3 regions of the Pseudomonas sp. LR2-20 genome follow, and region 3 is predicted to be linked to each of the others. Evidence: riboswitches for the same ligand, from Rfam matches in the RefSeq annotation. Region 3 holds a riboswitch; each other region holds the start of a gene.
The links. Region 3 has a riboswitch for cobalamin ahead of OCX61_RS12590 (CbtB domain-containing protein). Riboswitches for the same ligand answer to the same signal wherever they lie in the genome.
Positions count from the first base shown of each region.

Region 1: linked by a shared signal. The riboswitch ahead of OCX61_RS16965 (ABC transporter substrate-binding protein) and the one ahead of OCX61_RS12590 (CbtB domain-containing protein) in region 3 are both predicted to bind cobalamin.
Region 2: linked by a shared signal. The riboswitch ahead of cobW (cobalamin biosynthesis protein CobW) and the one ahead of OCX61_RS12590 (CbtB domain-containing protein) in region 3 are both predicted to bind cobalamin.

Region 1 covers NZ_AP025944.1:3,810,798-3,818,574, reverse strand. The annotation lists gene OCX61_RS16995 (ParA family protein) at 1-2, opposite strand, end outside; gene OCX61_RS16990 (DUF2059 domain-containing protein) at 263-742, opposite strand; gene OCX61_RS16985 (GNAT family N-acetyltransferase) at 852-1,379, shown strand; gene OCX61_RS16980 (OprD family porin) at 1,365-2,714, opposite strand; gene OCX61_RS16975 (ABC transporter ATP-binding protein) at 2,732-3,520, opposite strand; gene OCX61_RS16970 (FecCD family ABC transporter permease) at 3,517-4,530, opposite strand; gene OCX61_RS16965 (ABC transporter substrate-binding protein) at 4,530-5,540, opposite strand; cobalamin riboswitch at 5,650-5,853, opposite strand; gene OCX61_RS16960 (acetyltransferase domain-containing protein) at 5,882-7,048, opposite strand; gene OCX61_RS16955 (TonB-dependent receptor) at 7,258-7,777, opposite strand, start outside.
Region 2 covers NZ_AP025944.1:3,239,322-3,247,098, reverse strand. The annotation lists gene OCX61_RS14500 (malonate decarboxylase holo-ACP synthase) at 1-228, shown strand, start outside; gene mdcH (malonate decarboxylase subunit epsilon) at 225-1,145, shown strand; gene madL (malonate transporter subunit MadL) at 1,206-1,628, shown strand; gene madM (malonate transporter subunit MadM) at 1,631-2,395, shown strand; gene OCX61_RS14480 (LysR family transcriptional regulator) at 2,496-3,407, opposite strand; gene fni (type 2 isopentenyl-diphosphate Delta-isomerase) at 3,458-4,504, opposite strand; cobalamin riboswitch at 4,964-5,170, shown strand; gene cobW (cobalamin biosynthesis protein CobW) at 5,271-6,338, shown strand; gene cobN (cobaltochelatase subunit CobN) at 6,342-7,777, shown strand, end outside.
Region 3 covers NZ_AP025944.1:2,835,743-2,843,519, reverse strand. The annotation lists gene OCX61_RS12595 (helix-turn-helix transcriptional regulator) at 34-882, opposite strand; cobalamin riboswitch at 1,284-1,508, shown strand; gene OCX61_RS12590 (CbtB domain-containing protein) at 1,617-1,802, shown strand; gene OCX61_RS12585 (CbtA family protein) at 1,810-2,502, shown strand; gene OCX61_RS12580 (cobalamin biosynthesis protein) at 2,520-2,912, shown strand; gene cobM (precorrin-4 C(11)-methyltransferase) at 2,943-3,695, shown strand; gene OCX61_RS12570 (DUF1272 domain-containing protein) at 3,757-3,999, shown strand; gene OCX61_RS12565 (response regulator transcription factor) at 4,214-4,828, shown strand; gene OCX61_RS12560 (transporter substrate-binding domain-containing protein) at 4,843-7,777, shown strand, end outside.

The sequences.
Region 1 (7,777 bases), 980 kb from region 3:
ATGAGACGCTCATCCATGAAGAGGGAAATGTCAGGTAGGGGTCAATCCTATGACCGAATCACGACAGTTTTATGACAAGGCTTGTTACAGCAGTGAAGTTCATCTTTGCTGAAGCGCAAGCGCTCTGTTGCGGCCTGTTCACGGCGGTTCGACGCCTCGACAAGCCCGCCCCCAGGGACCGCACATCCGTCAGCTATGGGGTGATCCTGTGACAGCGGGCTTGCCCCGCGAACACCGGCGCAGCCGGTGCCAGGTCAAGGAATCAGGAGCCTGACTTCTCCAGCGCTTTCAGTTCATCCTCCACCTGCTGCATGCGCTGCTCGGCCAGCGCCTGGACCTTTTTGTCCTGCGCGGTCTCACGCATCAGGCCGGTAAGCTTGTCGCTCAGGCGCTTGCCTTCTTCGGTCTCTTCCAGCGCCCTGGCCTTGGCCGGGTCGCGGGTGGCGGCGACGATGGTGGCGAATTCGGCGTCGCTGAAATGCTTCTCGCTGTAGAGCTTGAACAGGTCCTGGCGCTGGTCCTCGACGGTGAGGTGCTTGCGCAGGACGTTGCTGATGGTGGCTGCATCCAGCTGCGGGTGGGTGCGGGTCAGCAGCGCGGCCATGCGCTCGATGTTGTGGTCGTAGGCTTCCTGCAGCGGCAGGTTGGCCAGGATCTGCTCTTCGCGGGAGGGCTTCTGGTCGCAGGCGGCAAGGGCGGCAATGAACAGCAGGGGTAGCAGCAACTTCTGGATGCAGGGCATGGGGTGGCCTTGGGGGCGTAGTGCAGAAGGGGGATTATAGCGGTGTCGGGTTGCCAGCCATCAGCCCTTGAGGTAGAAAAACGCTCGCTCAGATCACGTTTCCAAGCTCATGACCCAGTGGATCATCCAACCCCCCAGCCACGGCAGTATCCGTGAAGTCGTGGCGTTCATCGACAGCGCTCGGCGTGGGCTTTTCCCGATGTTGGCCGATTCGCCGATGCCCAAGGACCTCGCCCACTTCGCGCAGACTTACCTGGACGGCGAAGGCCATTTCCTCGAAGCCCGCGATCAAGGTCGTTTGATCGCCGGCGTCGGCTATCTGCCTTACGACCACCGCTTCGCTCAGCTCGATTACCACGACAAGCGGGTGGTCGAGGTGGTGCGCCTGTTCGTGCTGCCCGAGTACCGCCGTCATGGCCTGGCTGCAGCATTGTTCGCCGCCTTGCGCGAGCACGCCCGTGCCGCTGCAGTCGAATGCCTGTACCTGCATACCCACCCGTTTTTGCCCGGGGCGATCCGCTTCTGGGAGCGGCAGGGCTTTTCGCTGATCGATGTGGAGGACGACCCGGTATGGCGTACGACACATATGGAGCATTGGCTCGCCATAGAGGGCGTGGGCCTGTCAGAAACTGCCTGACAACGGCCACTCCACGGCCAGGCGGATCTGGTCACCATCCAGCTCCGCCTGCGCCGTATTGCCCCGGTGCATGTTGTGCCGCAGCGAGAAGGTGGTGCCCTTGGCCTTGCCACTCTGCACCACATAGCGCGCCTCCAGGTCCCGCTCCCAGTGCTTGCCGCCCTTGCCATAACCCAGGTACGCATAGCCGCCGTTGGGGTCGACGTGAGTGCCGTCGATATCGAAGCCGCGTACGTACAAGGCGCTCAGGCTCAGCCCCGGCATGCCGTAGCCGCCCATGTTCAGGTCATAGCGCGCCTGCCATGATTTTTCGTTCGGGGCGTTGAAGTCGGACATCTGCACGGCGTTGGCGAGGTAGATCGCCCCGCGGCTGACGTAGTCGAATGGCGTGTTGCCGTCCACTTGCTGCCAGCCGAGGCTGACGCTGTGTGGGCCTTGGTTGTAGCGCGAGACCAGGCTCCAGGTGGTGTTGTCGATACGCCCGGACAGCGCCTTGCCGGTGTCGGTGGTGCGGTACAGGTTGAGGTCCAGGCTCAGGCTGCGGCGTTCGTCCAGTGCATGGGTGAGGGTGCTGCCGAGGTAGTGCTGGTTCCAGTTGTCTTCGTAGCGCGAGGTGTACAGGCTGGCGCTGAAGGCGGCGCCGGGGTTCCACACCAGGCCGGCGAGGTCGAAACTGTTGCCCTGGCGGCCGTCGGAGTAGTTCACTACGAAGCCCTGGTCGTGGCTGGACGCGTTGCGGTCGGTATTTTCGTTGAAGTGGCCGGCGACCAGCTTGAGGGTGTCGATCTCGTTGCTGGAGAGGAACAATCCGGTGGCCGTTTCGGGCAGCAGGCGGCTGTCGGAAGAACTGAACACGGGCGTCTTCACCCGCTGTTCTCCCCAGGACAGCACGGTACCGGATACCCGCAGCTTCAGCGCTGCACCGCCACGGCTGTATTCGTTCTTTGGATGGCCGTCGTTGTCCACACTCAGCAGGCGCGCCTTGCCGGCACGACCGCCGCCGCTGTCGAGTTGCACGCCCTGATAGACGTGGGCATCGACGCCAACACCGATCAGGCCTTGGGTGAAGCCGGACTGCAAGGTGCCCATCAGGCCGTAGGCCCATTCTTCAGCCATGCCATTACGTTCGCTGCGCGGCTTGTAGGCATTGCGTGCGCTGCTGTTGCGCCCACCGTGTTTGTAATCGCGCTGGTCGTAGACCGTGCGGTTGAGCAGGCTCCAGCTGCTGTCTTCGAGCAAACCGTGGCTTTGCGATTGCGCCGAGTCCGCCAGGGCGAACGGGGCCAGGCCTGCCAGGGGCAGGGATAACAGCACAGTGGCGGGGCGCAACGACATGGCAGGCACTTCCGGGTTCAGGGGGCGCGAAAACGCAGGATGCGCGCGCCGTCGAAGGGGTCGGTGAGGTAGTGGGCGTGCACGCCGAAAGTGCTCAGCAGGCGCTCGGGGGTGAGCACCTCCAGCGGCTTGCCGAGGGCGACCAGGTGGCCGTTGTCGAGCACCGCCACGCGGTCGCAGGTCAGTGCCTGGTTGAGGTCGTGCAGGGCCACCAAGGTGGTCACTGGCAGTGCCTGCACCTGCTGCAGCAGGCTTAGCTGGTGCTGGATGTCCAGGTGGTTGGTCGGCTCGTCGAGCAGCAGTACCTGTGGGCGCTGGGCCAGGGCACGGGCGATGTGCACGCGCTGGCGCTCGCCGCCGGACAACGAACGCCAGATGCGTGCGCGCAGATGCGCGGCATCGAGGTCGGCCAGGGCCTGCTCGACGATGGCGCGGTCCTCCCTGGAAAACGGGGCCAGCGCCGACAGCCACGGCGTGCGGCCCAGGGCTACGGCATCGAACACGCTGATCGCATCGAGGGTGTCGGCTTGTTGCTCGACCAGCGCCAGGGCCTGGGCGATACGCCGGCGCGGCAGGCGTGCCAGTGGCTCGCCAAGCAGCTGCACGCTGCCTGTATCGGGTGTGCGCAAGCCGGCCAGCAGCTTGAGCAGGGACGACTTGCCTGAACCGTTGGGGCCGACGATGGCCAAGGTCTCACCGGCCACCACGCTGAGTTCGACGTTGCTCAGCACGGTGTTGCCCGACAGTTGCAAGCCCAGGCCATGGCACGCGAGTGGCGCCAGTTGCGCGGTGTTCATGGCCGTCATGGGCGCCCCCTCCGGCTGACCAGGATCAGGGCAAATACCGGCGCGCCGAGCAGTGCGGTGACCACGCCCACCGGGATCGCCTGGCCGGGGATCAGCGTGCGCGAGAGGATATCGGCGGCAATCAGGAACAACGCACCCCCCAGGGCGCTGGCCGGCAGCAAGCGGCTATGGCCTGGGCCGAGCAGCAGGCGCAAGGCATGGGGAATGACCAGGCCGACGAAGCCGATAGCGCCGACGATCGAGACCATCACCGCCGTCACCAGCGCCGCGCAACTGATCAGCAGCAACTGGCTACGGCGTACGGCAATGCCCAGCGACGCCGCCGAGTCGGCGCCGAAGGTAAAGGCATCCAGCGCCCGACGGTGCCACAGGCACACTATCAGCCCGAACACGGCCACCGGCATGGCCAGCCACACCGACGGCCAACGCACCCCACTGAGGTTGCCTAGCAGCCAGAACAGGATGCCCCTGGCCTGCTCGGCGGTGGCTGACTTGGTGATGAGAAAGGCAGTGAGGGCGTTGAACAGCTGCGAGCCGGCGATGCCGGCGAGGATCACCTGGGCATTGTTGCCGCCTGGTCCGGCGGCACGGGCCAGCACCAGCACCAGGGCGAACGCCGCCAGGGCACCGGCGAAGGCGCCGCCGGACATGCTCAGGGCTGCGCTGCCCAGGCCCAGCAGGCCGACCAGCACCGCGCCGGTCGAGGCGCCGGCGGACAGGCCCAGCAGGTAAGGTTCGGCCAGCGGATTGCGCAGCAGCGCCTGCAGGATCACCCCGCAGGTCGCCAGCCCCGCACCGCAGGCGGCGGCGACCAGCGAGCGGGGCAGGCGGTAGTTCCAGACGATGCCGGCGTCGATCGGGTCGACCGGGTAGCCGGCCTGCCACAGGTGGTTGGCCAGCACCTGGCAGACCACGCCCGGCGACAGGTTGGTCTCGCCGATGGCGGTGCCGGCCAGCACGGCTGTGAGCAGGGCCAGCAGGGCCAGAGCGCTGTAGGGCAGTGCTTTCATCACTGCGCCGCTTTGCCGCTGGCGAAGGCCGCAGACAGGGTCTGCAGGCCACGGAACAAGCGGATACCGGCCTGCATGGCGTCGGCATCGAGGATGATGATGCGGTTGTTTTTCACCGCGTCCATGTGCTTCGTCACCGGGTCGCTGTGGAGGAATTCGAGCTTCTTCTGATAGTCGTCGGCAGGGTAGCGGCGGCGGTCCATGCGCGCGATGATCAGCCAGGTCGGGTTGGCTTTGGCCAGGGTTTCCCAGCCCACGGTCGGCCACTCCTCGGTGGACTCGACCACGTTGCGCACGCCCAGCGTTCGCAGCATGAAATCGGCCACGCCCTGACGGCCGGCAACGTAGGGAGCGATGCCGAGGTCGGCACTGGAGAACCAGAACAGGGCCGAGGTGTTGCTCAGGTCCTTGCCGCTCAGTTGCTGTTTCGCGCTGTCCAGGCGAGCCTTGAGGTCGGCATTGAGTGCGGCGCCATGGTCCTGCACATCGAAGATCTCGGCCAGTTGGCTGACGCTCTTGTAGATGCTCTCGATCTGAAACGCCTGCAGGCGGGTGCCGTCGGCGCCGACCAGGTTGTCCTTGCCTTCGCAGTCCGAGGGCAGCAGGTAGGTCGGGATGTTCAGCTCGCTGAACTGTTCACGGGTAGCGACCGCGCCCTGGGCGCCGACCATCCACTCGAACTGCACTGCCACCAGCTGCGGGCGCTTGCCGACCACGGCTTCGAAACTGGGCTCATTGTCGGCCAGGCGCGGCACCTGAGCGTTTTGCGCCTGGTACTCGGGGAGCACGTTGTTGTACCACAGCGAGGTCCCGGCCAGTTTGTCGCCCAGGCCCAGCGCATAGAGCATTTCAGTGCCGGCCTGGCCTATGGTGACCGCACGCTCGGGCGCCTGGGTGAAGGTCTGCGCTGTGCCGCAGTTGTCGAGGGTTAGCGGGTAGTGGGTGGCGGCGGCCTGGGCCAGGCCGGTGAGGCTCAGGCCTGCGAGCAAGGTGGCGATACGGGGCAGCATGCTGGGCGATCTCCTATCGGACAGTTCTGGTGAGGAACGCACGGACAGGCATCGCCGAGCCCCTGCATGTACAGGGGCAACACGGATGGCCATCCCGGACACCCCGCCGGTTGGTGAATGTTTGCCGGCAGGTCTCCTGACTGGTGCGTCCTCGCCCGGCTCCGGCCTTCCCGGATCTGTTGATCCAGTGGCATCGATGGAGCAGGCTCGGCACCTACAGTTGCGGGGGCAGTTCCGATTGGCGCGCCTTGTGGGGCGGGCCCTGGGATTCCCTATTAATTCCGTGGTGGAAACCGGCGGCCCGCATGGTAGACGATCCGGCCGCCGGGTGAAACGCCAAATCAGAAGTACTTCAGCCAGCGGATGTCGCGCCGGCGCGCCTTGAGCCGGGCGAACCCGCGCACCGGCAGGTACAGCGCCACTGCCAGCAGCAGCGCAGCCAGCCACACCGCGCCGATGCCATCGAAGCCGAAGTAGTCGCCATGGTTGAGGCCGAGCAGCGCCACGCAGGCCAGGTACAGCAATTTGAGCACGTACAGGTGCAGCAGGTAGAAGAACATCGGCGCCGCGCCGAACACCGCCAGGGCGCTGATCCAGCGGGCAAGCCCTGCGCGTTCGAAGGCGCGCAGCAACAGCAGGCCACAGCCCAGGGTCAGGGCCAGGAACAGCAGCGAAGGCGGGTACTTGGTGATGTTGAAGAAGCTCATCAGCGTCTGGGTGATGGTTGGATAGCCGCTCCACGGCGCTTCACCGTAGCCGTTGTAGAGGCGCAGCACCATGAAGCCGAGCAGGGCAATGACGCCGGCCATCAGCAGCCGATGCTGGCGCTCGGCGGCGTCGCTGCCACGGGCGAACCACGGGCCCAGGCCATAGCCCAGGGCGATCACGCCGATCCACGGCAGCACCGGGTAGGAGGTGCGCAGGCGCAGGTTCTCCGAGACTTCCAGCCAGCCACGCTCATGCAGGATCGCCCACGGCACGTGCATGGCCGAGTCCACGCCGAAGTGCAGGCCGTCGAGCAGGTTGTGCCCGGCGATGATCAGCGCGCCCAGGGTGAGCAGGGCAGGGCGTGGCAGCCACACCAGCAGCGACAGGGCGATCATGCTCACGCCGATGGCCCAGATCACCTGCATGTAGATCACGCTCGGCGGCAGCTGGAAGGTCCAGGCGAAGTTGACCAGGGTGAATTCCAGCACCACCAGGAACAGCCCGCGCTTGAACAGGAACGCCGAGACATCGCTGCGGCCCTGGTACTTCTCGCCATACAGCCAGGCCGACAGGCCGGTGAGCAGGACGAACACCGGGGCGCACAGGTGGGCCAGGGTGCGGCTGGCGAACAGCGACGGGTCGGTGGCATCGATGCTCATCGGGTCGCTGACCTGGCGGTGCAGGAAAAAGGTTTCGCGCACGTGGTCGAGGAGCATGAACAGGATCACCAGGCCGCGCAGGGCATCGATGCTCTGCAGGCGCTGGGTAAGCAGGGTGGGGGTGGCTGAGGCACTGGTCATGGAAAGGGTCGCAGGCAGGAATCAATGTCAAATGAAACGTTATCTTATAACTATTTTATTTGCGGTTGATAGCAGTTTTTGAGTTGCCTGAGCTGGCCTCTTCGCGGGCAAGCCCGCTCCCACAGGTACTGTGCAAGGCCTGAAGCTTTTGCAATCCCTGTGGGAGCGGCGGTTCGGCGCCCCGATTCACCCGCGAAGAGGCCCTCAAATCAGAAGGTGTAATCCACGGTGGCGAAATACGACCGTGGTGCGCCCATCACCCATTGCTCGCCACTGAATATCGACGCCACATACTCCCGGTCGAACAGGTTGTTCACCTGCAACCCCAGCCGCACATCCGGAAGCACCTGCCAGCCGATGTTCGCATCGACCACGGTATACCCCGGCGCACGCTGGCTATTGGCCGTGTCGGCATAGCGCTCATCCACATACCGCGCGCCAATCCCGGCTTCCACCTGCTGGCCAAAGCCCTTGCTCAACCACAGGTTGGCCGTGCGCCGCGGTACATTGGCCGGCCGGTTGCCGGCACGGTCCTGGGCCACGCCATCGACCACCTCCTCGAAGTCATCGAACTTCGCCCGCACCAGCGCGGCATTGGCCGACACCTGCCACTGCTGCCCCAGGGCCAGCTCCAGCGACATCTCCAGGCCATCGGAGGTCTGCTGCCCGGCCTGCTGCGCCTCGTGGGTGATCGGGTCATCCACCAGCAGCTTGCGCTTGACGATATGG
Region 2 (7,777 bases), 400 kb from region 3:
CTCGATCTGCTGGTGCGCACGCCACTCATCATGACGCGGGCAAAAGCACGCGAGCTGCTGGATATCCTCGATTGCGGCCCGTGCCGTATCGATGTGCAGCTGGAGACACCGGCGGGTGCGGTGGCCCTGCGCGAGTGGGCCGGCGTGGCGCGCCGGGTCTTGCTCAAATCGGCCCACGGCGCACGCCTTGTCGCTGACCCCTGGAACGCGCTGGAGTGCGCAGCGTGAGCAGCCTGTTCGCTTTCCCAGGCCAGGGCGCGCAACAGCCAGGCATGCTTCAGCACCTGCCTGAGGGCGGCTCATTGCTGCTGGAGGAGGCCAGTGATGTGCTGCGCGAACGGGTACTGGCGCTGGACAGTGCCCAGGCCTTGCAGTCGACCCGTGCCGTGCAGCTCTGCCTGCTGCTGGCCGGGGTGGCCTGGGCGCAATGGCTGCTGCAGCGCAGCCCGGCACCGGATTATGTGGCCGGGCTGTCTATCGGCGCTTATCCGGCCGCCGTCACCGCCGGGGCACTGGCGTTCGCCGATGCGCTGCGCCTGGTGGCGCTGCGGGGCGAGCTGATGCAGCGGGCCTACCCGCAGGGCTACGGCATGACCGCCCTCAGCGGCCTTGACCTGAGCAGTGTTGAACGCTTGCTGGCTGAAGTGGGCGGTGAGGTGTACCTGGCCAACCTCAACAGCGATAACCAAATCGTCATCGCGGGTAGCGACACCGCCATGGCTGCGGTCGCCGCCAAGGCGCGTGCTCGCGGCCAGGGTGTGGCCCGGCGCCTGGCGGTGAGCGTGCCGTCGCACTGCTCATTGCTCGACGGCCCGGCTGCCGAACTGGCCGCAGCCTTTGCCAGCGTCGAGCTGCGCCGCCCGCGCATCAGCTACCTGAGTGGCAGCTGTGCGCGGCCGATCTTCGACCCGCAACGCCTGCGCGATGACCTGGCCGGCAACATGGCCAGGCTGGTCGACTGGCGTGCTACGTTGCGCAACGCCTATGAACGCGGCGTGCGTCTGCACCTGGAGATGCCGCCGGGCAGCGTGCTCAGCGGCCTGGGCCGCCCAGTGTTCGAACAGGGCAGGGTGGTTGCCCTCGAAGCCACCCGCTGGGACACCGTCGATGCGCTGTTGCGCCAGGAGGTGGCCGACAACCGATGACGGCGCTGCAACTCGAAGAACAACAACAAGCAACTTCGACTCAAGCTGAGGACAACAACAATGATCATCTATGGTGTGGCTCTGCTGGCGGTATGCACGCTGGCCGGCGTAATCGTCGGCGACTTCCTGGGCGTGCTGCTGGGCGTCAAATCCAATGTGGGCGGGGTTGGCATCGCCATGATCCTGCTGATCTGCGCACGGCTGTACATGCACCGTAAGGGTGGCATGAGCAAGGAGTGCGAGTTCGGCGTCGGCTTCTGGGGCGCCATGTACATCCCGGTGGTGGTGGCCATGGCCGCCCAGCAGAACGTGGTCACCGCCCTGCACGGCGGGCCGGTGGCAGTGCTGGCGGCGATCGGTGCGGTGCTGGTGTGCGGGCTGACCATTGCCGTGATCAGCCGTAGCCATCGCGGCGAGCCCTTGCCGGCGCCTGATGCGCCAGAAGTCTCCAATGCGCAGGTCGCCCCTGCAGGAGGGCGCTGATCATGTGGCCGATCATTGACAATGCCTTGGAGCACAATGGCCTGATCACTGCCTTTGCGGTGGTCGGCGGGATCATGTGGTTGTCGGTGCTGCTGTCGAAGTACCTGACCTTTGGCCGGGTTCACGGCTCGGCCATCGCCATCGTCATCGGCCTGGTGTTGGCCTGGGTGGGTGGCACCGTGACCGGCGGGCAGAAGGGCCTGGCCGACATGGCGCTGTTCTCCGGCATCGGCTTGATGGGCGGGGCCATGCTGCGCGACTTCGCCATCGTCGCCACGGCCTTCGAGGTGCAGGCCACCGAAGCGCGCAAGGCCGGGTTGATTGGTGCGGTGTCGCTGTTGCTGGGGACGGTGCTGCCGTTCATCGTCGGTTGCGCGGTGGCCTACGCCTTTGGTTACCGGGATGCGGTGAGCATGACCACCATCGGTGCCGGGGCGGTGACCTATATCGTCGGGCCGGTGACCGGGGCGGCGCTGGGGGCGAGTTCGGATGTGGTGGCGCTGTCGATTGCCACCGGGTTGATCAAGGCGATCCTGGTGATGGTGTTCACGCCGGTTTCGGCGCGGTTGCTGGCGTTGGACAACCCGCGCTCGGCGATGGTGTTTGGTGGGTTGGCGGGGACGGTGTCGGGTGTTACAGCCGGGCTGGCCGCGACGGATCGCAGGCTGGTGCCCTATGGTGCGCTGACAGCGACCTTCCACACCGGGCTGGGGTGTCTGATGGGGCCTTCAGTGCTGTATTTCTGCGTCAGGGGATTGGTTGGCTAGTACTGGCCTCTTCGCGGCTGAAGCCGCTCCCACAGGAACCGCGCTGCCTTGATGCAGAGGCGATCGCTGTGGGGGCGGCTTTTGCCGCGAATGGTCCAACTCAATTCTCCCTGCTGTACATCCGGCACTCAGCCAACAACGCCAACAAATTCGGCTCCCGCTCCCGAGCCTTGAGAAACACCACTCCGATATGCTGCTGCAAGCGATAGCGCGCCTGCAGCGCAATCAGCTTCACGCGGTTCTCGTACACCGCTGCGATCCGCCCCGGCAGCAGGGCGAACCCCACTCCGGAACTGACCATGCTCAGCAGGGTGAAGATGTCGTTCACCTGCATCGCCACCTTGGGCTCGAACCCCGCCTGCTGGAACACCCGTGCGCCATCACGGTGGGTGGCGAAGCCCTGGGTCAGGGTGATGAAGGTGGAGTCGGCCAGGTCTGCCAGGTCCACTTCCTGCTGCTCGGCGAACGGTGAATCGGTCGGCACGGCGAGGAAAATGTCGTCGGAGAACAGCTGCAGCTGTTCGCAGGCCGGGTCGGCCGCGCTCTCGTCCAATGACACCAGGATGGCTTCCAGCTCGTGGTTCTTCAGGCGTTGCAGCAGGTCGACGTTCGAGCCCAGGGTCAGGTCAATGTTCAGCTCGCTGCGCCGCAGCTTCAGGCCCATTACCAGCTTTGGCACGGTCTTGACGGTCAGCGAATACAGCGCGCCGAGGCGGAAGCGCTCGGCATAGAAACCGGCGGCTTCGCGGGTCTGGCGCACCATCTGCTCGGCGTCCTGGATCAGTTGGCGGGCTTTCTTTTCCAGCACGTAGGCGCTTTCAAGCGGGATCAACTGGCGGCCCTCGTGCTTGAACAGCGGGCAGCGCAGGGCGCTTTCCAGGGAGTGGATGGCGCGGTGCACGCTGACCGCGCTGGTGGACAGTTCAGCGGCGGCGCGGCCGAGGTTGCCGCTGCGCATGAAGGCGAGGAAGGTTTCGAGCTTTTTCAGGGTCAGTTCTTCGTCGATCAGCATGCCGATGCGCCAGCGGGAAGGGGACACTGATCATGCCACAGCAACAGGCCTCATGGCGGTGGCAGGTGGCTCGGCAGCAAGCGTGCCCTGCGCAACTGCGCGAGGTTGCGCGAGCCGGTACAGAAGCAGGCGATGCGCAGCTGGCGCAGGAGAATATCGAAATGCTCCACCACAGCCTGGGTGGAGCTCACGGCGGCGCTCAGTACGCTGGCAGCCTGGCCTACCAGGTCGGCACCCAGGCGAATGGCCTTGGCGGCATCGACGCCATTGGCCACGCCGCCAGAGGCGATCAGGCCGATTTCCGGCACGGCGTGGCGCACGGCCAGCAGGCAGTGAGCGGTGGGGATGCCCCAGTCGGCAAACGCCAGGGCGACCTCGCGTTCGGCGGCGCTGCTGGCGCGTTCGGCTTCCACCGCTGCCCAGCTGGTACCGCCGGCACCGGCCACGTCGATCATGGCGACGCCAGCATCGCAGAGCATGCGCGCCACGCTGGGCGATATGCCTGCACCGACTTCCTTGGCGATCACCGGCGCCGGCAATTGGGTAGTCAGGGTTTCGATGCGTTTCAGCACACCGCGCCAGTCACGGTCGCCTTCTGGCTGCACGGCTTCCTGCAGGGGGTTGAGGTGGATGATCAGGGCATTGGCCTGCAGGGTGTCGACGGCGCGGCGCGCCAGGTCCAGGCCATCTGCCTCGCGCAACTGGGCAGCGCCGAGGTTGGCCAGTAGTGGCACATCGGGTGCCAGGCGTCGCAGCTCGGTGGTCAGGCCCTGGTCGTGGCCACTGCGCAGGCTGACGCGTTGCGAGCCCACGCCCATGGCGATGCCGAGTGCCTGGGCAGCCTCGGCGAGGTGCTGGTTGATGAAGCGTGCGCGTTCGGCACCGCCGGTCATGGAACTGATCAGCAGCGGGGCGTGCAGGGTATGGCCGAACAGTTGGGTGCCCAGGTCGATGTCGTTCAGGGCCAATTCCGGCAATGCGCAGTGTTCAAAACGCAGTGCCGACCAGCCTGGGTCTACGCCGTATGAGCTATTGCCGGCGGCCAGTACGATATCCAGATGATCGTTCTTGCGTCGGCTGATTGGGTTTTTCTTCATGCCGGCTCCGTTTTGAGGGGCAGCAGGTGTATCTATAGCTAAGCTGAAAATCGATACAGCATCAGGCAGTAGCGGATGCCGGCGGTTCCTTCGGGGGTTGGAGTGAGGGCGCGAAGGGGGGCGCGTAGAGGCTGACAGGTGTTTGCCGAAAGCGTTTCAGCGCCTATGAGATCGAGCGCCGCCCGCGCGGCGCATCGCGAGCTACGCTCGCTCCTACGTTTGTTTCGGGCCAATTATTCCTGGGGGATTTTCGCGCGAACGCCTTGGCGCATGGCGCGATATCGCGTCGTACCAACAAGGCGGTCGCGCGCGCCTGGCACAGGCGTTACTGGCCGGAAACAAACGTAGGAGCGAGCGCAGCTCGCGATGCGCCGCGCGGGCGGCGCTCGATCTCATAGGCGCTGCAACACTTTCGGCAAACACCTGCCAGGCAACAGTTGACCCCCCGCCACCCCCCGCGTAGCCTTGCGACTTCGAGGTTCTTCGGCCAGGCCGAAGCTAAGACGGGAACGCGGTTCAAGCCGCGGCTGCCCCCGCAACTGTAGGCACCCATAACGGATCGACACAGCCACTGCGCCAACGCGCGGGAAGGCGTCATCCCGCCAGCCTCTTGCAAAGAGCTGGAACGGTGCAAGCCAGGAGACCTGCCTCGAGACGATTTCGACTTTCAACCGGGCGGGGTGATCCGGTGGCGAACGAGCCCGGCCGGCCTGGCCTGCGGCTTTCGTCCCGTGTGCCCGCGCCAACCTGCCAAGGGCAACGCGACATGAAAACACTGGCCAAGCTCCCCGTCACCATCGTTACCGGCTTCCTCGGCTCGGGCAAGACCACCTTGCTCCGCCACATGCTCGACAACGCCCAGGGCCGCCGTATCGCGGTCATCGTCAACGAATTCGGCGAGCTTGGCATCGACGGCGAAATCCTCAAGCAATGCAGCATCGGCTGCACCGAGGAAGAAGCCAGCGGCCGCGTCTATGAACTGGCCAACGGCTGCCTGTGCTGCACCGTACAGGAAGAGTTCTTCCCGGTGATGCGCGAACTGGTCGCACGCCGCGGCGACCTCGATCATATCCTCATCGAAACCAGTGGCCTGGCACTGCCCAAGCCGCTGGTGCAAGCCTTCCAGTGGCCGGAAATCCGCAACGCCTGCACCGTTGACGCGGTCATTACCGTGGTCGACAGCCCGGCCGTGGCCGCCGGCACCTTCGCCGCCTACCCGGAACAGGTCGACGCGCAACGCAAGCTCGACCCCAACCTGGACCACGAATCGCCGCTGCACGAACTGTTCGCCGATCAGCTGGCCAGCGCCGACCTGGTGGTGCTGAACAAGGCCGACCTGATCGACGCCGAAGGCCTGGCCAAGGTCCGTGCCGAAGTGGCCGAAGAGCTGCCGCCTGCGGTCAAGGTGATCGAGGCCAGCAGCGGCCGGCTGCCGCTGGAGGTGTTGCTGGGCGTGGGTGCAGAGTCCGAGGCGCACATCGACGGCCGCCGCACCCACCACGATTCCCACCATGACAGCGACGATCATGACGATCATGACCACGACGCCTTCGACTCGATCTCCATCGACCTGCCCGAAGCCGACGAAAGCCTGCTGCTCGATGCCCTGACCCAGCTGGTGGTGGAGTTCGGCATCCTGCGCGCCAAAGGCTTCGCGGCCATCCCAGGCAAGCCGATGCGCCTGCTGGTGCAGGGCGTGGGCACCCGTTTCGACAAGCACTTCGACCGCGCCTGGCGCGCCGGCGAGCCACGCATCACCCGCCTGGTACTGATTGGCCAGGACCTCGATGCCGCGCAACTGGAAACGCGCCTGCGCCAGGCCCTGGGCGCCTGACCCATGCACCTGCTGCGGACCCAGCCCGGCGGCTTCGTGCCGGACGACAGCATCGCCGACCTCGGCCAGACACCCGCCGAGCTGGTGATTCTCTGCAGCGGCGATTCGCACCTGGCATTGCTCGCCGAAACCGCCGAGCAACTGCCGGCCGACTTCCCCAGCCTGCGCCTGGCCAACCCGATGCAGGTGCAGAACCATGCTTCGGTTGACCTGTATGTGGACGAGGTGCTGCGCCATGCCAATGTGATCCTGGTGTCGCTGCACGGCGGCGTCGGCTACTGGCGCTACGGCGTCGAGCAGCTGGTCGAACTGGCCGCGCGCGGTGTGCAGCTGATCCTGGTGCCCGGCGATGATCGCCCTGACCCGGAATTGACCGACCTGGGCACAGTCACCGGCGAGGCGGCCGAGCGGCTCTGGCACTACCTGCGCCAGGGCGGCAAAAGCAATGCCGTCAACCTGTTCAAATGCCTGGCCAACCAGTGGCTGGGGCGCGATTACAGCTGGGACGAACCGCAGCCTTTGCCGCGCACGTCGGTGTATCACCCGGGCAAACCCGGTGCGCTGCTCGAGGACTGGTACAGCCAGTGGCACAGCGAATACCCAGTAGCCCCGTTGCTGTTCTATCGCTCGCACCTGCAGGCCGCCAACACCGCGTTCATCGACGTGTTCTGCGAGCGCTTGCAGGCGGCCGGGCTCAACCCACTGCCCATCGCGGTGGCCAGCCTCAAGGAAAGCGCCTGCCTGGAGCAGGTCGAGGCCTGGCTGGACGAAGTGGGCGCCGAGGTGTTGATCAACACCACCGGCTTTGCCCTGTCCAGCCCAGAGCGCCCCAACTTGCGGCCGTTTCGCCGGGATATCCCGGTGCTGCAGGCCATCTGCGCACAGGACAACCAGCCCGGCTGGGAAGCCAGCGAGCAGGGCCTCGGTGCCCGCGACCTGGCCATGCACATCGCCTTGCCGGAACTGGACGGGCGCATCATCACCCGCCCGGTGAGCTTCAAGGACATGGCCTGGCGCAGCGAGCGCAGCCAGTCCGACGTGGTCTGCTACCGCGCTCACCCCGAACGCATGGATTTTGTCGCCGAGCTGGCACGGCGCTGGGTCGAGCTGGCGCGCCTGCCCAATGGGCAGAAGCGTGTGGCGCTGGTGCTGGCCAACTACCCGACCCGCGATGGCCGGATTGGCAATGGCGTCGGCCTGGACACCCCGGCGGCTGCCCTGAACATTCTCGAGGCACTGCAGGCCGAGGGCTATCCGCTTGCGCAACTGCCAGGCAGCGGCACGCAATTGATTCACCAGTTGCTCGGTGGGGTGACCAACGACCTCGAGCACCTCGACCAGCGCCCCTGCGCCCAGAGCCTGAGCCTGGCCGATTACCAGGCGGCGTTCGAACGCCTGCCCGAGGCCAACCGCCAGGCTGTGCTGGAGCGCTGGGGGCC
Region 3 (7,777 bases):
GACAGTAAAAACAGGTGGGGTGAAACGGCGCGTTCAGCGCCTTCGCAGGTAGCTTTCCAGCGGGTCCTTGCTCAGGCCTTCCTGGGCCTGGGCCAGCGAGTCGATGAACAGTGAAAACAGTTCGGACTGCTTGGCGATATCGAGCTTGGTGTAGAGGTTCTTGCGGTGGGTCTTGACCGTGTCCTCGCTGATGCCCAGGCGCTCGGCCAGGGAACGGGTCGAGTGGCCACGCAGCAGGTACTGGGCGATGCGGCACTCGCGCTCGGTGAGCAAGGAAGAGCCGAAGTTGTTCAGCGCGGCGTTGATCTGCCGGCCCAAGGCGCTTTCGAATCGCCCGCCGAGGGCGTCGACATCAAGGTGGCTCCACTGCCGCCGCACCGTGGCCACGACCCACGGGGCCACGCACTTGAGGTCATTGACCTGTTGCCGGTCGAGGCGGCGGGTGCTGGCCAGGGCCACGGCGATGGTCAGGTGCTCGTCGAGTGGCACGATGAAGTTGAGTTCGTCTTCCAGGTGGGCGTGCTGGTAGAACGCCAGGTAGTACTCGCTACGCTTGAAGTGGTCGGGGGCGACGTCGCTGAGGCGGTAACAACCGGGGGCGATGCCGTCCATGCAGGCACGGTAGAACGGGCACAGCAGGTAGTAGCCTTCGAGGTACTTCTGGATATTGCCTTCCGGCAGCCAGGGCCCTTCTTCGTCCTTTTCGAACAGCGCCGAGGGCAGGCCTTTGCGCGGGTAGAGAAACACGGTGATGGCCTGGCATGGTGCAATCAGCTTGAGCGCGGCGAACAGCGCCTCGACGAAGCCCGGCGAGCCCTGGGCGTCTACGACACGGGCCATCTGCGCGTACCAGTCGGGCGATTTCAGCCGGTCTTTGCTCATTGTCGTGGTCCCATGCCGGGGTTGTTGTGGTTGGGATTCTTGCATGGGGGCGGGGGGCAGGCCATCACCCTTCGGGGTGAGCTACGTGCTTGCCGATGGTTTTGCAGCGCCTGGGAGATCGAGCGCCGCCCGCGCGGCGCATCGCGAGCTGCGCTCGCTCCTACGTTTGTTTCTGGCCAGTAACGCCTGTGACAGACGCGCGCGGCCGCCCGGTTGATACGACGTGTTATCGCGCCATGCACCAAGGCGTTCGCGCGCAAATCCACCAGGAATAATTGGCCCGAAACAAACGTAGGAGCGAGCGCAGCTCGCGATGCGCCGCGCGGGCGGCGCTCGTTCTCCCAGGCGCTGCAAGCCCATCGGCAAGCCATTACATTTGACGCCACCCGCGCCGCGTGCTCTCCTTACGCCTTGCGTCAGGTGCCCCCACTGGGGGTGAAACGGGAAATCGGTGCGTCGCAGGCCCTCGCCAGGGCCGGGCAAATCCGGTGCTGCCCCCGCAACGGTAAGCGAGCGAAGCGTCCAGACCACTGTGCCACGCAGTCCGGCATGGGAAGGTGATGCTTTATCAAGGAGCCCTGCTCCTCCTCGCAAGCCCGGAGACCGGCCTGGCGTTCATGAACACCCCGCGGTGGGCGGGCGCTGTCGCATTCCCTCGGGCGCCTCGCACCCGGGGCTGCCGCGCCTGTCCGTTGCCCCATTGTCTATCAATAAGCAAAGCAGAGGATCGCGTCATGCCCGTCACCAGCGCCAAACACAGCATCGCCACTCCCGTCACCCTCAGCCAGCGCATGGTCATCGCCGTCGGCGCCAGCCTGCTAGGCCTGTGCCTGGTCTACTTTGCCGGCTTCTCGCACATCGAAGCCGTGCACAATGCCGCGCACGACACCCGCCACAGCGCCGCCTTCCCTTGCCACTGAGGCTGCCATGATCAAGCGCATTGCCCGCACTGCCGGGTTCAGCGGCCTGCTCGCCGCCCTGCTGCTGACCCTGTTGCAAAGCTTCTGGGTCGCACCGCTGATCCTCCAGGCGGAAACCTATGAATCGGCCGCCCCCGCTGCCGAGCACCACAGCCACGGCGAAGAGGCCGGCGCTGGCCACAGCCACAGCGAAGAAGCCTGGGCGCCAGAAGATGGCTGGCAGCGCATCCTGTCGACCACCGGCGGCAACCTGGTGGTCGCCGTCGGTTTCGCCCTGATCCTCGCCGCCTTGTACAGCCTGCGTGAACCAGGCCGTACCAGCACCGGCGCACTGTGGGGGCTGGCCGGCTTCGCCGTGTTCTGCCTGGCCCCGACCCTGGGCTTGCCACCAGAGCTGCCCGGCACCGCCGCCGCCGACCTCGGTCAGCGCCAGAGCTGGTGGATCGGCACCGCCGCCGCGACTGCACTGGGCCTGGCGCTACTGGTGTTCGCCCGCCACGGCTTGCTCAAGGTACTGGGCGCGGTGTTGCTGGTGGTACCCCACGTGATCGGCGCACCGCAGCCGGAGGTCCACGAAAGCCTGGCCCCGCAAGCCCTGGAGACCCAGTTCAAGATCGCTTCCTGGCTGACCAACGCGGCGTTCTGGGTGGCCCTGGGCCTGCTCAGCGCCTGGCTGTATCGCCGCCCCAGCCACGCCTGATGACCATCGACCCGCCCATGCCGGCGCTGTACGCCGGCTTCGGTTGCCGCCGTGGCTGCCCAGTGGCGGTCCTCGAGCGCTTGTTGCATGAAGTGCTGGAACGTCATGGCCTGAGTGCCACAGCACTTCGCGGCATTGCCAGCGTCGCCGGCAAAGCCGATGAACCGGGCCTGCAACAACTCGCCGCCCGTCACGCCCTGCCATTGGTGGTTTTCGATGTCGAGCAATTGCAGGCATTCGAGCCACAACTCAGCCACCGCTCCGCAGTCGCCTACGCCCACAGCGGCTGCTGGGGCGTGGCCGAGAGCACGGCACTGGCCCTGGCCAACCTCAACCACGCAAACGCCACCCTCAAGGTGGCCCGGCAGGTGCTCGGCCCGGCTACCCTGGCGCTGGCCTGCGGCAGATAATCGCCGCCTTCATCTAATCAAGGATTTGCCATGACGGTCTACTTCATCGGCGCCGGCCCCGGCGACCCGGAATTGATCACGGTCAAGGGTCAGCGCCTGATCCGCCAGTGCCCGGTGATCATCTACGCAGGCTCCCTGGTACCCGCAGCGGTGCTCGAAGGCCATCAGGCCGAGACTGTCATCAACAGCGCCGAACTGCACCTGGAGCAGATCATCGACGCCATCCGCGCCGCACATGCCAAGGGCCTGGACGTGGCCCGGGTGCACAGTGGCGACCCCAGCCTGTACGGTGCCATCGGCGAGCAGATCCGCCACCTGCGCGAACTGGGCATCGATTACCAGATCATCCCAGGGGTCACGGCTACCGCCGCCAGCGCGGCGCTGCTCGGCTGTGAACTGACCCTGCCGCAAGTCGCACAGACGGTCATTCTCACCCGCTACGGCGACAGCTCACCCATGCCCCCAGGCGAACAGCTCGGCGACCTGGCCCGGCACGGCAGCACCCTGGCCATTCACCTTGGGGTCAAGCACCTGCCACGCATCATCGCAGAATTGCTGCCCCACTATGGCCCCGACTGCCCGGTCGCGGTGGTTCATCGCGCCACCTGGCCAGACCAGGACTGGGTACGCGGCACGCTGGCCGATATCGTCGAGCAGGTTGCCAGCAAAGGCTTCCGGCGCACCGCCCTGATCCTGGTTGGCCATGTGCTCGGCGATGCGCCGTTCACCGAGTCGGCGTTGTACCGCGCCGGCCACGCCCACCTGTACCGCCCTGGTGACTAGCATTGCCAACGCGACGAAAGGCGGAGCAGACTGCGCTTTTGACCAGACCGGAGGGATACCCATGCTGGAGCTGCGCCCTAATTGCGAATGCTGTGATACCGATCTGCCGGGCGATAGCCCTGACGCCATGATCTGCTCGTTCGAATGCACCTTCTGCCGCCACTGCGCCGACAGCCGCTTGCAGGGGCGCTGCCCGAACTGCGGTGGCCAGTTGCTGGCCCGCCCTACGCGGGTGGGCCAGGCCCTGAGCAACAACCCTGCCTCGACCCAGCGCATCCTCAAGCCTCACCCCACCCGCGCCTGACCTCTCCCCAGCACAGGCATCGCCGTCTCTGGCGGTGCCTTAACGGCTGTTTTGTAGGAAATTTCTACAATACCGGCTCGCTTGTTCAACACATCTATACTCGCCATTACCAGAGATCTGGAATGGTCGTATCGTGCCGCACAGCAGAAAAGGCTTGCAGATGTCTTCCTGATTGCTGCAAGTAACCGACCACATTCCGACAGGAGTTAGTGACATGACAACCGTGCTGATCGTTGATGATCATGCCATCGTCCGTTTTTCCTTGCGTATTCTGCTCGAGCGCGAGCGCTTTAAAATCGTCGGCGAAGTCTCGGATGGCAGTGAAGTGGCGCAGGCTGTGCGCGACTTGCGCCCGGATGTAGTGGTGCTCGACATAGGGCTCCCCGGCCTGGATGGCATGGAGGTCATCAAACGCCTGCAGCAACTGGCCCCAGCACCGAAAATCATGGTGCTCACCGGGCAAGCCACCGATCTATACGTGCGCCGCTGCCTGGATGCCGGCATCGGTGCATTCGTCACCAAAGGCGAAGACCTCGAGGCCGTGGTGTTCGCCATCAAGGCACTGATCAAGGGCTACTCCACCTTTCCGCAAATGTCGGTCAACAGCAACACCCTGGAGAGCGAGCCGCAACGCCTGGGCAGCTTGTCCAACCGCGAGATGGAAGTGCTGCGGCGCTTGAGCCGGGGTGAAAACAACAAGAGCATCGGCACCTGCATGAACCTCAGTGCCAAGACCATCAGCACCTACCGTGGCCGCATCATGGAGAAGCTCAAGACCGAATCACTGGTGGAAATGGTTGATCTGGCCAAACGCAACCACGTCAACTGAGCGCCCCGGTGAACATGAAACGTGTACTGGCCAGCTTGCCCCTGATCGTCAGCCTGGTCTGCTTCCCGCGCGTGGTGCTCGCCGACGGTGAGCCACGGCATTTACTGGCTCGCGCCACCAGTGCCACGCAAACGCTGCAAATGGAAGACGCAGACCGCCAGTGGCTGCAGCAGCGCGGCACGTTGTTGCTGGGGACTTCACGGCCGGATTACCCCCCCTTCGAGATAAACGTCAGCCTGGCCGATTACGAGGGCCTGAGTGCCGACTATGCCGGGCTGATCGCCGAACAGCTGGGCATCCCGATTGAAGTCAGACGGTTCGCCAGTCGCCACGAGGCGATCGCCGCGTTGCGCACAGGCAAGATCGACATGCTCGGCAGTTCCAACGGCTTCGAGGCTGCCGATGCCCAGCTCAGCCTGAGCCAGCCCTATGCCGATGACCTGCCGGTCATCGTGACTCGCCAGAACACCAGTTTGCAGCATGGCAAGGACCTGGCCGGGCTACGCCTGGCGATGGTCGACCACTACCTGCCTGGCGAGGCGGTCCGTGCACTCTATCCCAGGGCACAACTGAGCCTTTATCGCTCGACCCTGGCGGGGTTGGCAGCCGTCGAGCTGGGTGAGGCAGACGCCTACCTGGGGGATGCCATCAGCACCGATTACCTGATTGGCAAAAGTTACCAGGGCATGATGAAGATCGACCATTTCAGCCAGGCGACTCCCGGAAAGTTTGCCTTCGCCTTCGCCAACGACAACCTGCGGCTGCGCAAGCTCGTCGATCGCGCCATGGCCAGGATCACCGAAAGCGAACGCCTCAACATCCTGCGCCGCTGGAGCAGTGGCAATACCAGCCTGTTGCTGGAACGCCACCTGTCCGCGCTGTCTGACGAAGAGAAGCACTGGATAGCCAGCCACCCGACCGTGAGCGTGCTGGTCGACACCGCCCTCGCCCCCCTGACCTTCAACGACGCCCACCAGCATGTCAGCGGTATCACCATTGACCTGCTCAAGCAGATCACCCTGCGCACCGGCCTGCAGTTCGAGTTCGTCGAAAAGGCCACCGTGCAGCAGATGGTCGAACAAGTAGCACGCGGCAAGGCGCAAATGATCGGGGCACTGGGCTATGGCACAGAACGCGCGGCGCAGCTGCGCTACACCCGCCCCTATCTGGTCAGCCCAAGGGTGCTGGTGACACGCAGCCAGACGCCCTGGCCTCTGCAAAGCAGAAACCTCGACGGGCAGCGCATCGCCCTGCTCCATGGCTCCCACCTGCGCGCCGAAGTACAGCGCCGCTTTCCGCAGGCGAAACTGGTCATGGTCAATAACTCACTTGGCCTCATGGAAGCCGTGGCCAATGGCGATGCCGACGTCGCCTACAGCAGCTACATCAATGCGTCGTACTACATCAACCACGTGTTCAACGGGCAGCTGCGCATCGCCAGTGTCATGGGCGACGAGCCGGCTGCCGCCGCCTTTGCCGTTGCGCCTGACCAACCACAATTGCAGGCCATCCTCGACAAGGCATTGATGAGCATCCCCCCCGAAGAGCTGGATCAGCTGATTAACCGTTGGCGCACCAGCACCTTGGTCAGCGACAGCCCTTGGCGCAACTACCGCACACTGGCATTGCAAGTGCTGGTGCTGTCTGCCCTGCTGCTGGCGGGCGTGGTGTTCTGGAACAGCTACTTGCGCAAACTGATCCACCAGCGCACCGAAGCTCAACGCGCGCTGCAGACACAATTGGCCTTCAGCCGCGGGCTGCTGGAGCAGCTGCGCCAAGCCAAGGACGAAGCTGAACAGGCCAGCAAGACCAAAAGTTCGTTCCTGGCGAACATGAGCCATGAGATCCGTACCCCCATGAACGCGGTGATCGGCCTGCTGGAACTGGCTTTGCAGGACAGCCGTGCGGGTCACTGCGACACCCAGACCCTGCAAACCGCTCACGACTCTGCCATCGGCCTGCTCGGGCTGATTGGCGACATCCTCGACATCTCGCGCATTGAAACCGGGCACATGACCCTGCAGCCGGTGGCGACTGACCTGGTCGACCTGGTACGCAGCACCCTGCGCGTGTTCGAGGGCAATGCACGGATAAAAGGCCTGCACCTGCAAGGCGATCTGCCAGGCGAACCGCTCTGGGTCCTGGCTGACCCGTTGCGGCTCAAGCAGATCCTTTCCAACCTGCTGAGCAATGCCATCAAGTTCACCGACCGAGGCGACGTGATAACCCGCCTTGCATGCAAACCCTCGGCATCGGGCGACACCGCCTTGGTCGAGCTGGGCGTGAGCGACGCCGGCATCGGTATTGCCACCCAGGATCAGGCGCGGCTGTTCAACACCTTCACCCAGGCCTCAGGCCCACGGGCCAGCCAGGGTGCTGGCCTGGGCCTGGTGATCAGCCGCAACTTGGCAGAACTGATGGGGGGCAGGCTAGACCTGCAAAGCGTGGAAGGTGTCGGCACCCGGGTACTGGTCCAGTTGCCGCTGCCACTGAGCGCACCGTCGGCATCCGTGGAGCACAGCGCAGCTGCCGATGAAACCGACAGCAGGCCACTGAATGTGCTGGTGGTCGATGACTACCCTGCCAACCTGATGCTGCTGGAAAAACAGCTCAACAGCCTCGGCCACCAGGTGACGCTTGCCGAAAATGGCGAAAAGGCGCTGGCCCTGTGGCAAGCGCACAGATTCGACCTGGTCATCACTGACTGCAGCATGCCGGTGATGGATGGCCATGAGTTGGCCCGCAGGATTCGGCAGCTGGAGCAAGAACGCGGCCAGCCTGCCTGCTGCATGCTCGGGGTGACCGCCAATGCCCAGGCCGAGGAGCGTCAACGCTGCCTGGAGAGTGGTATGGACGACTGCCTGTTCAAGCCCATCGGGTTGCGGACATTGAAGGCTCACCTGCCGCACGGGCTCAGCCGCACACCGACTTCGGCCCCCAGGGCGAGCG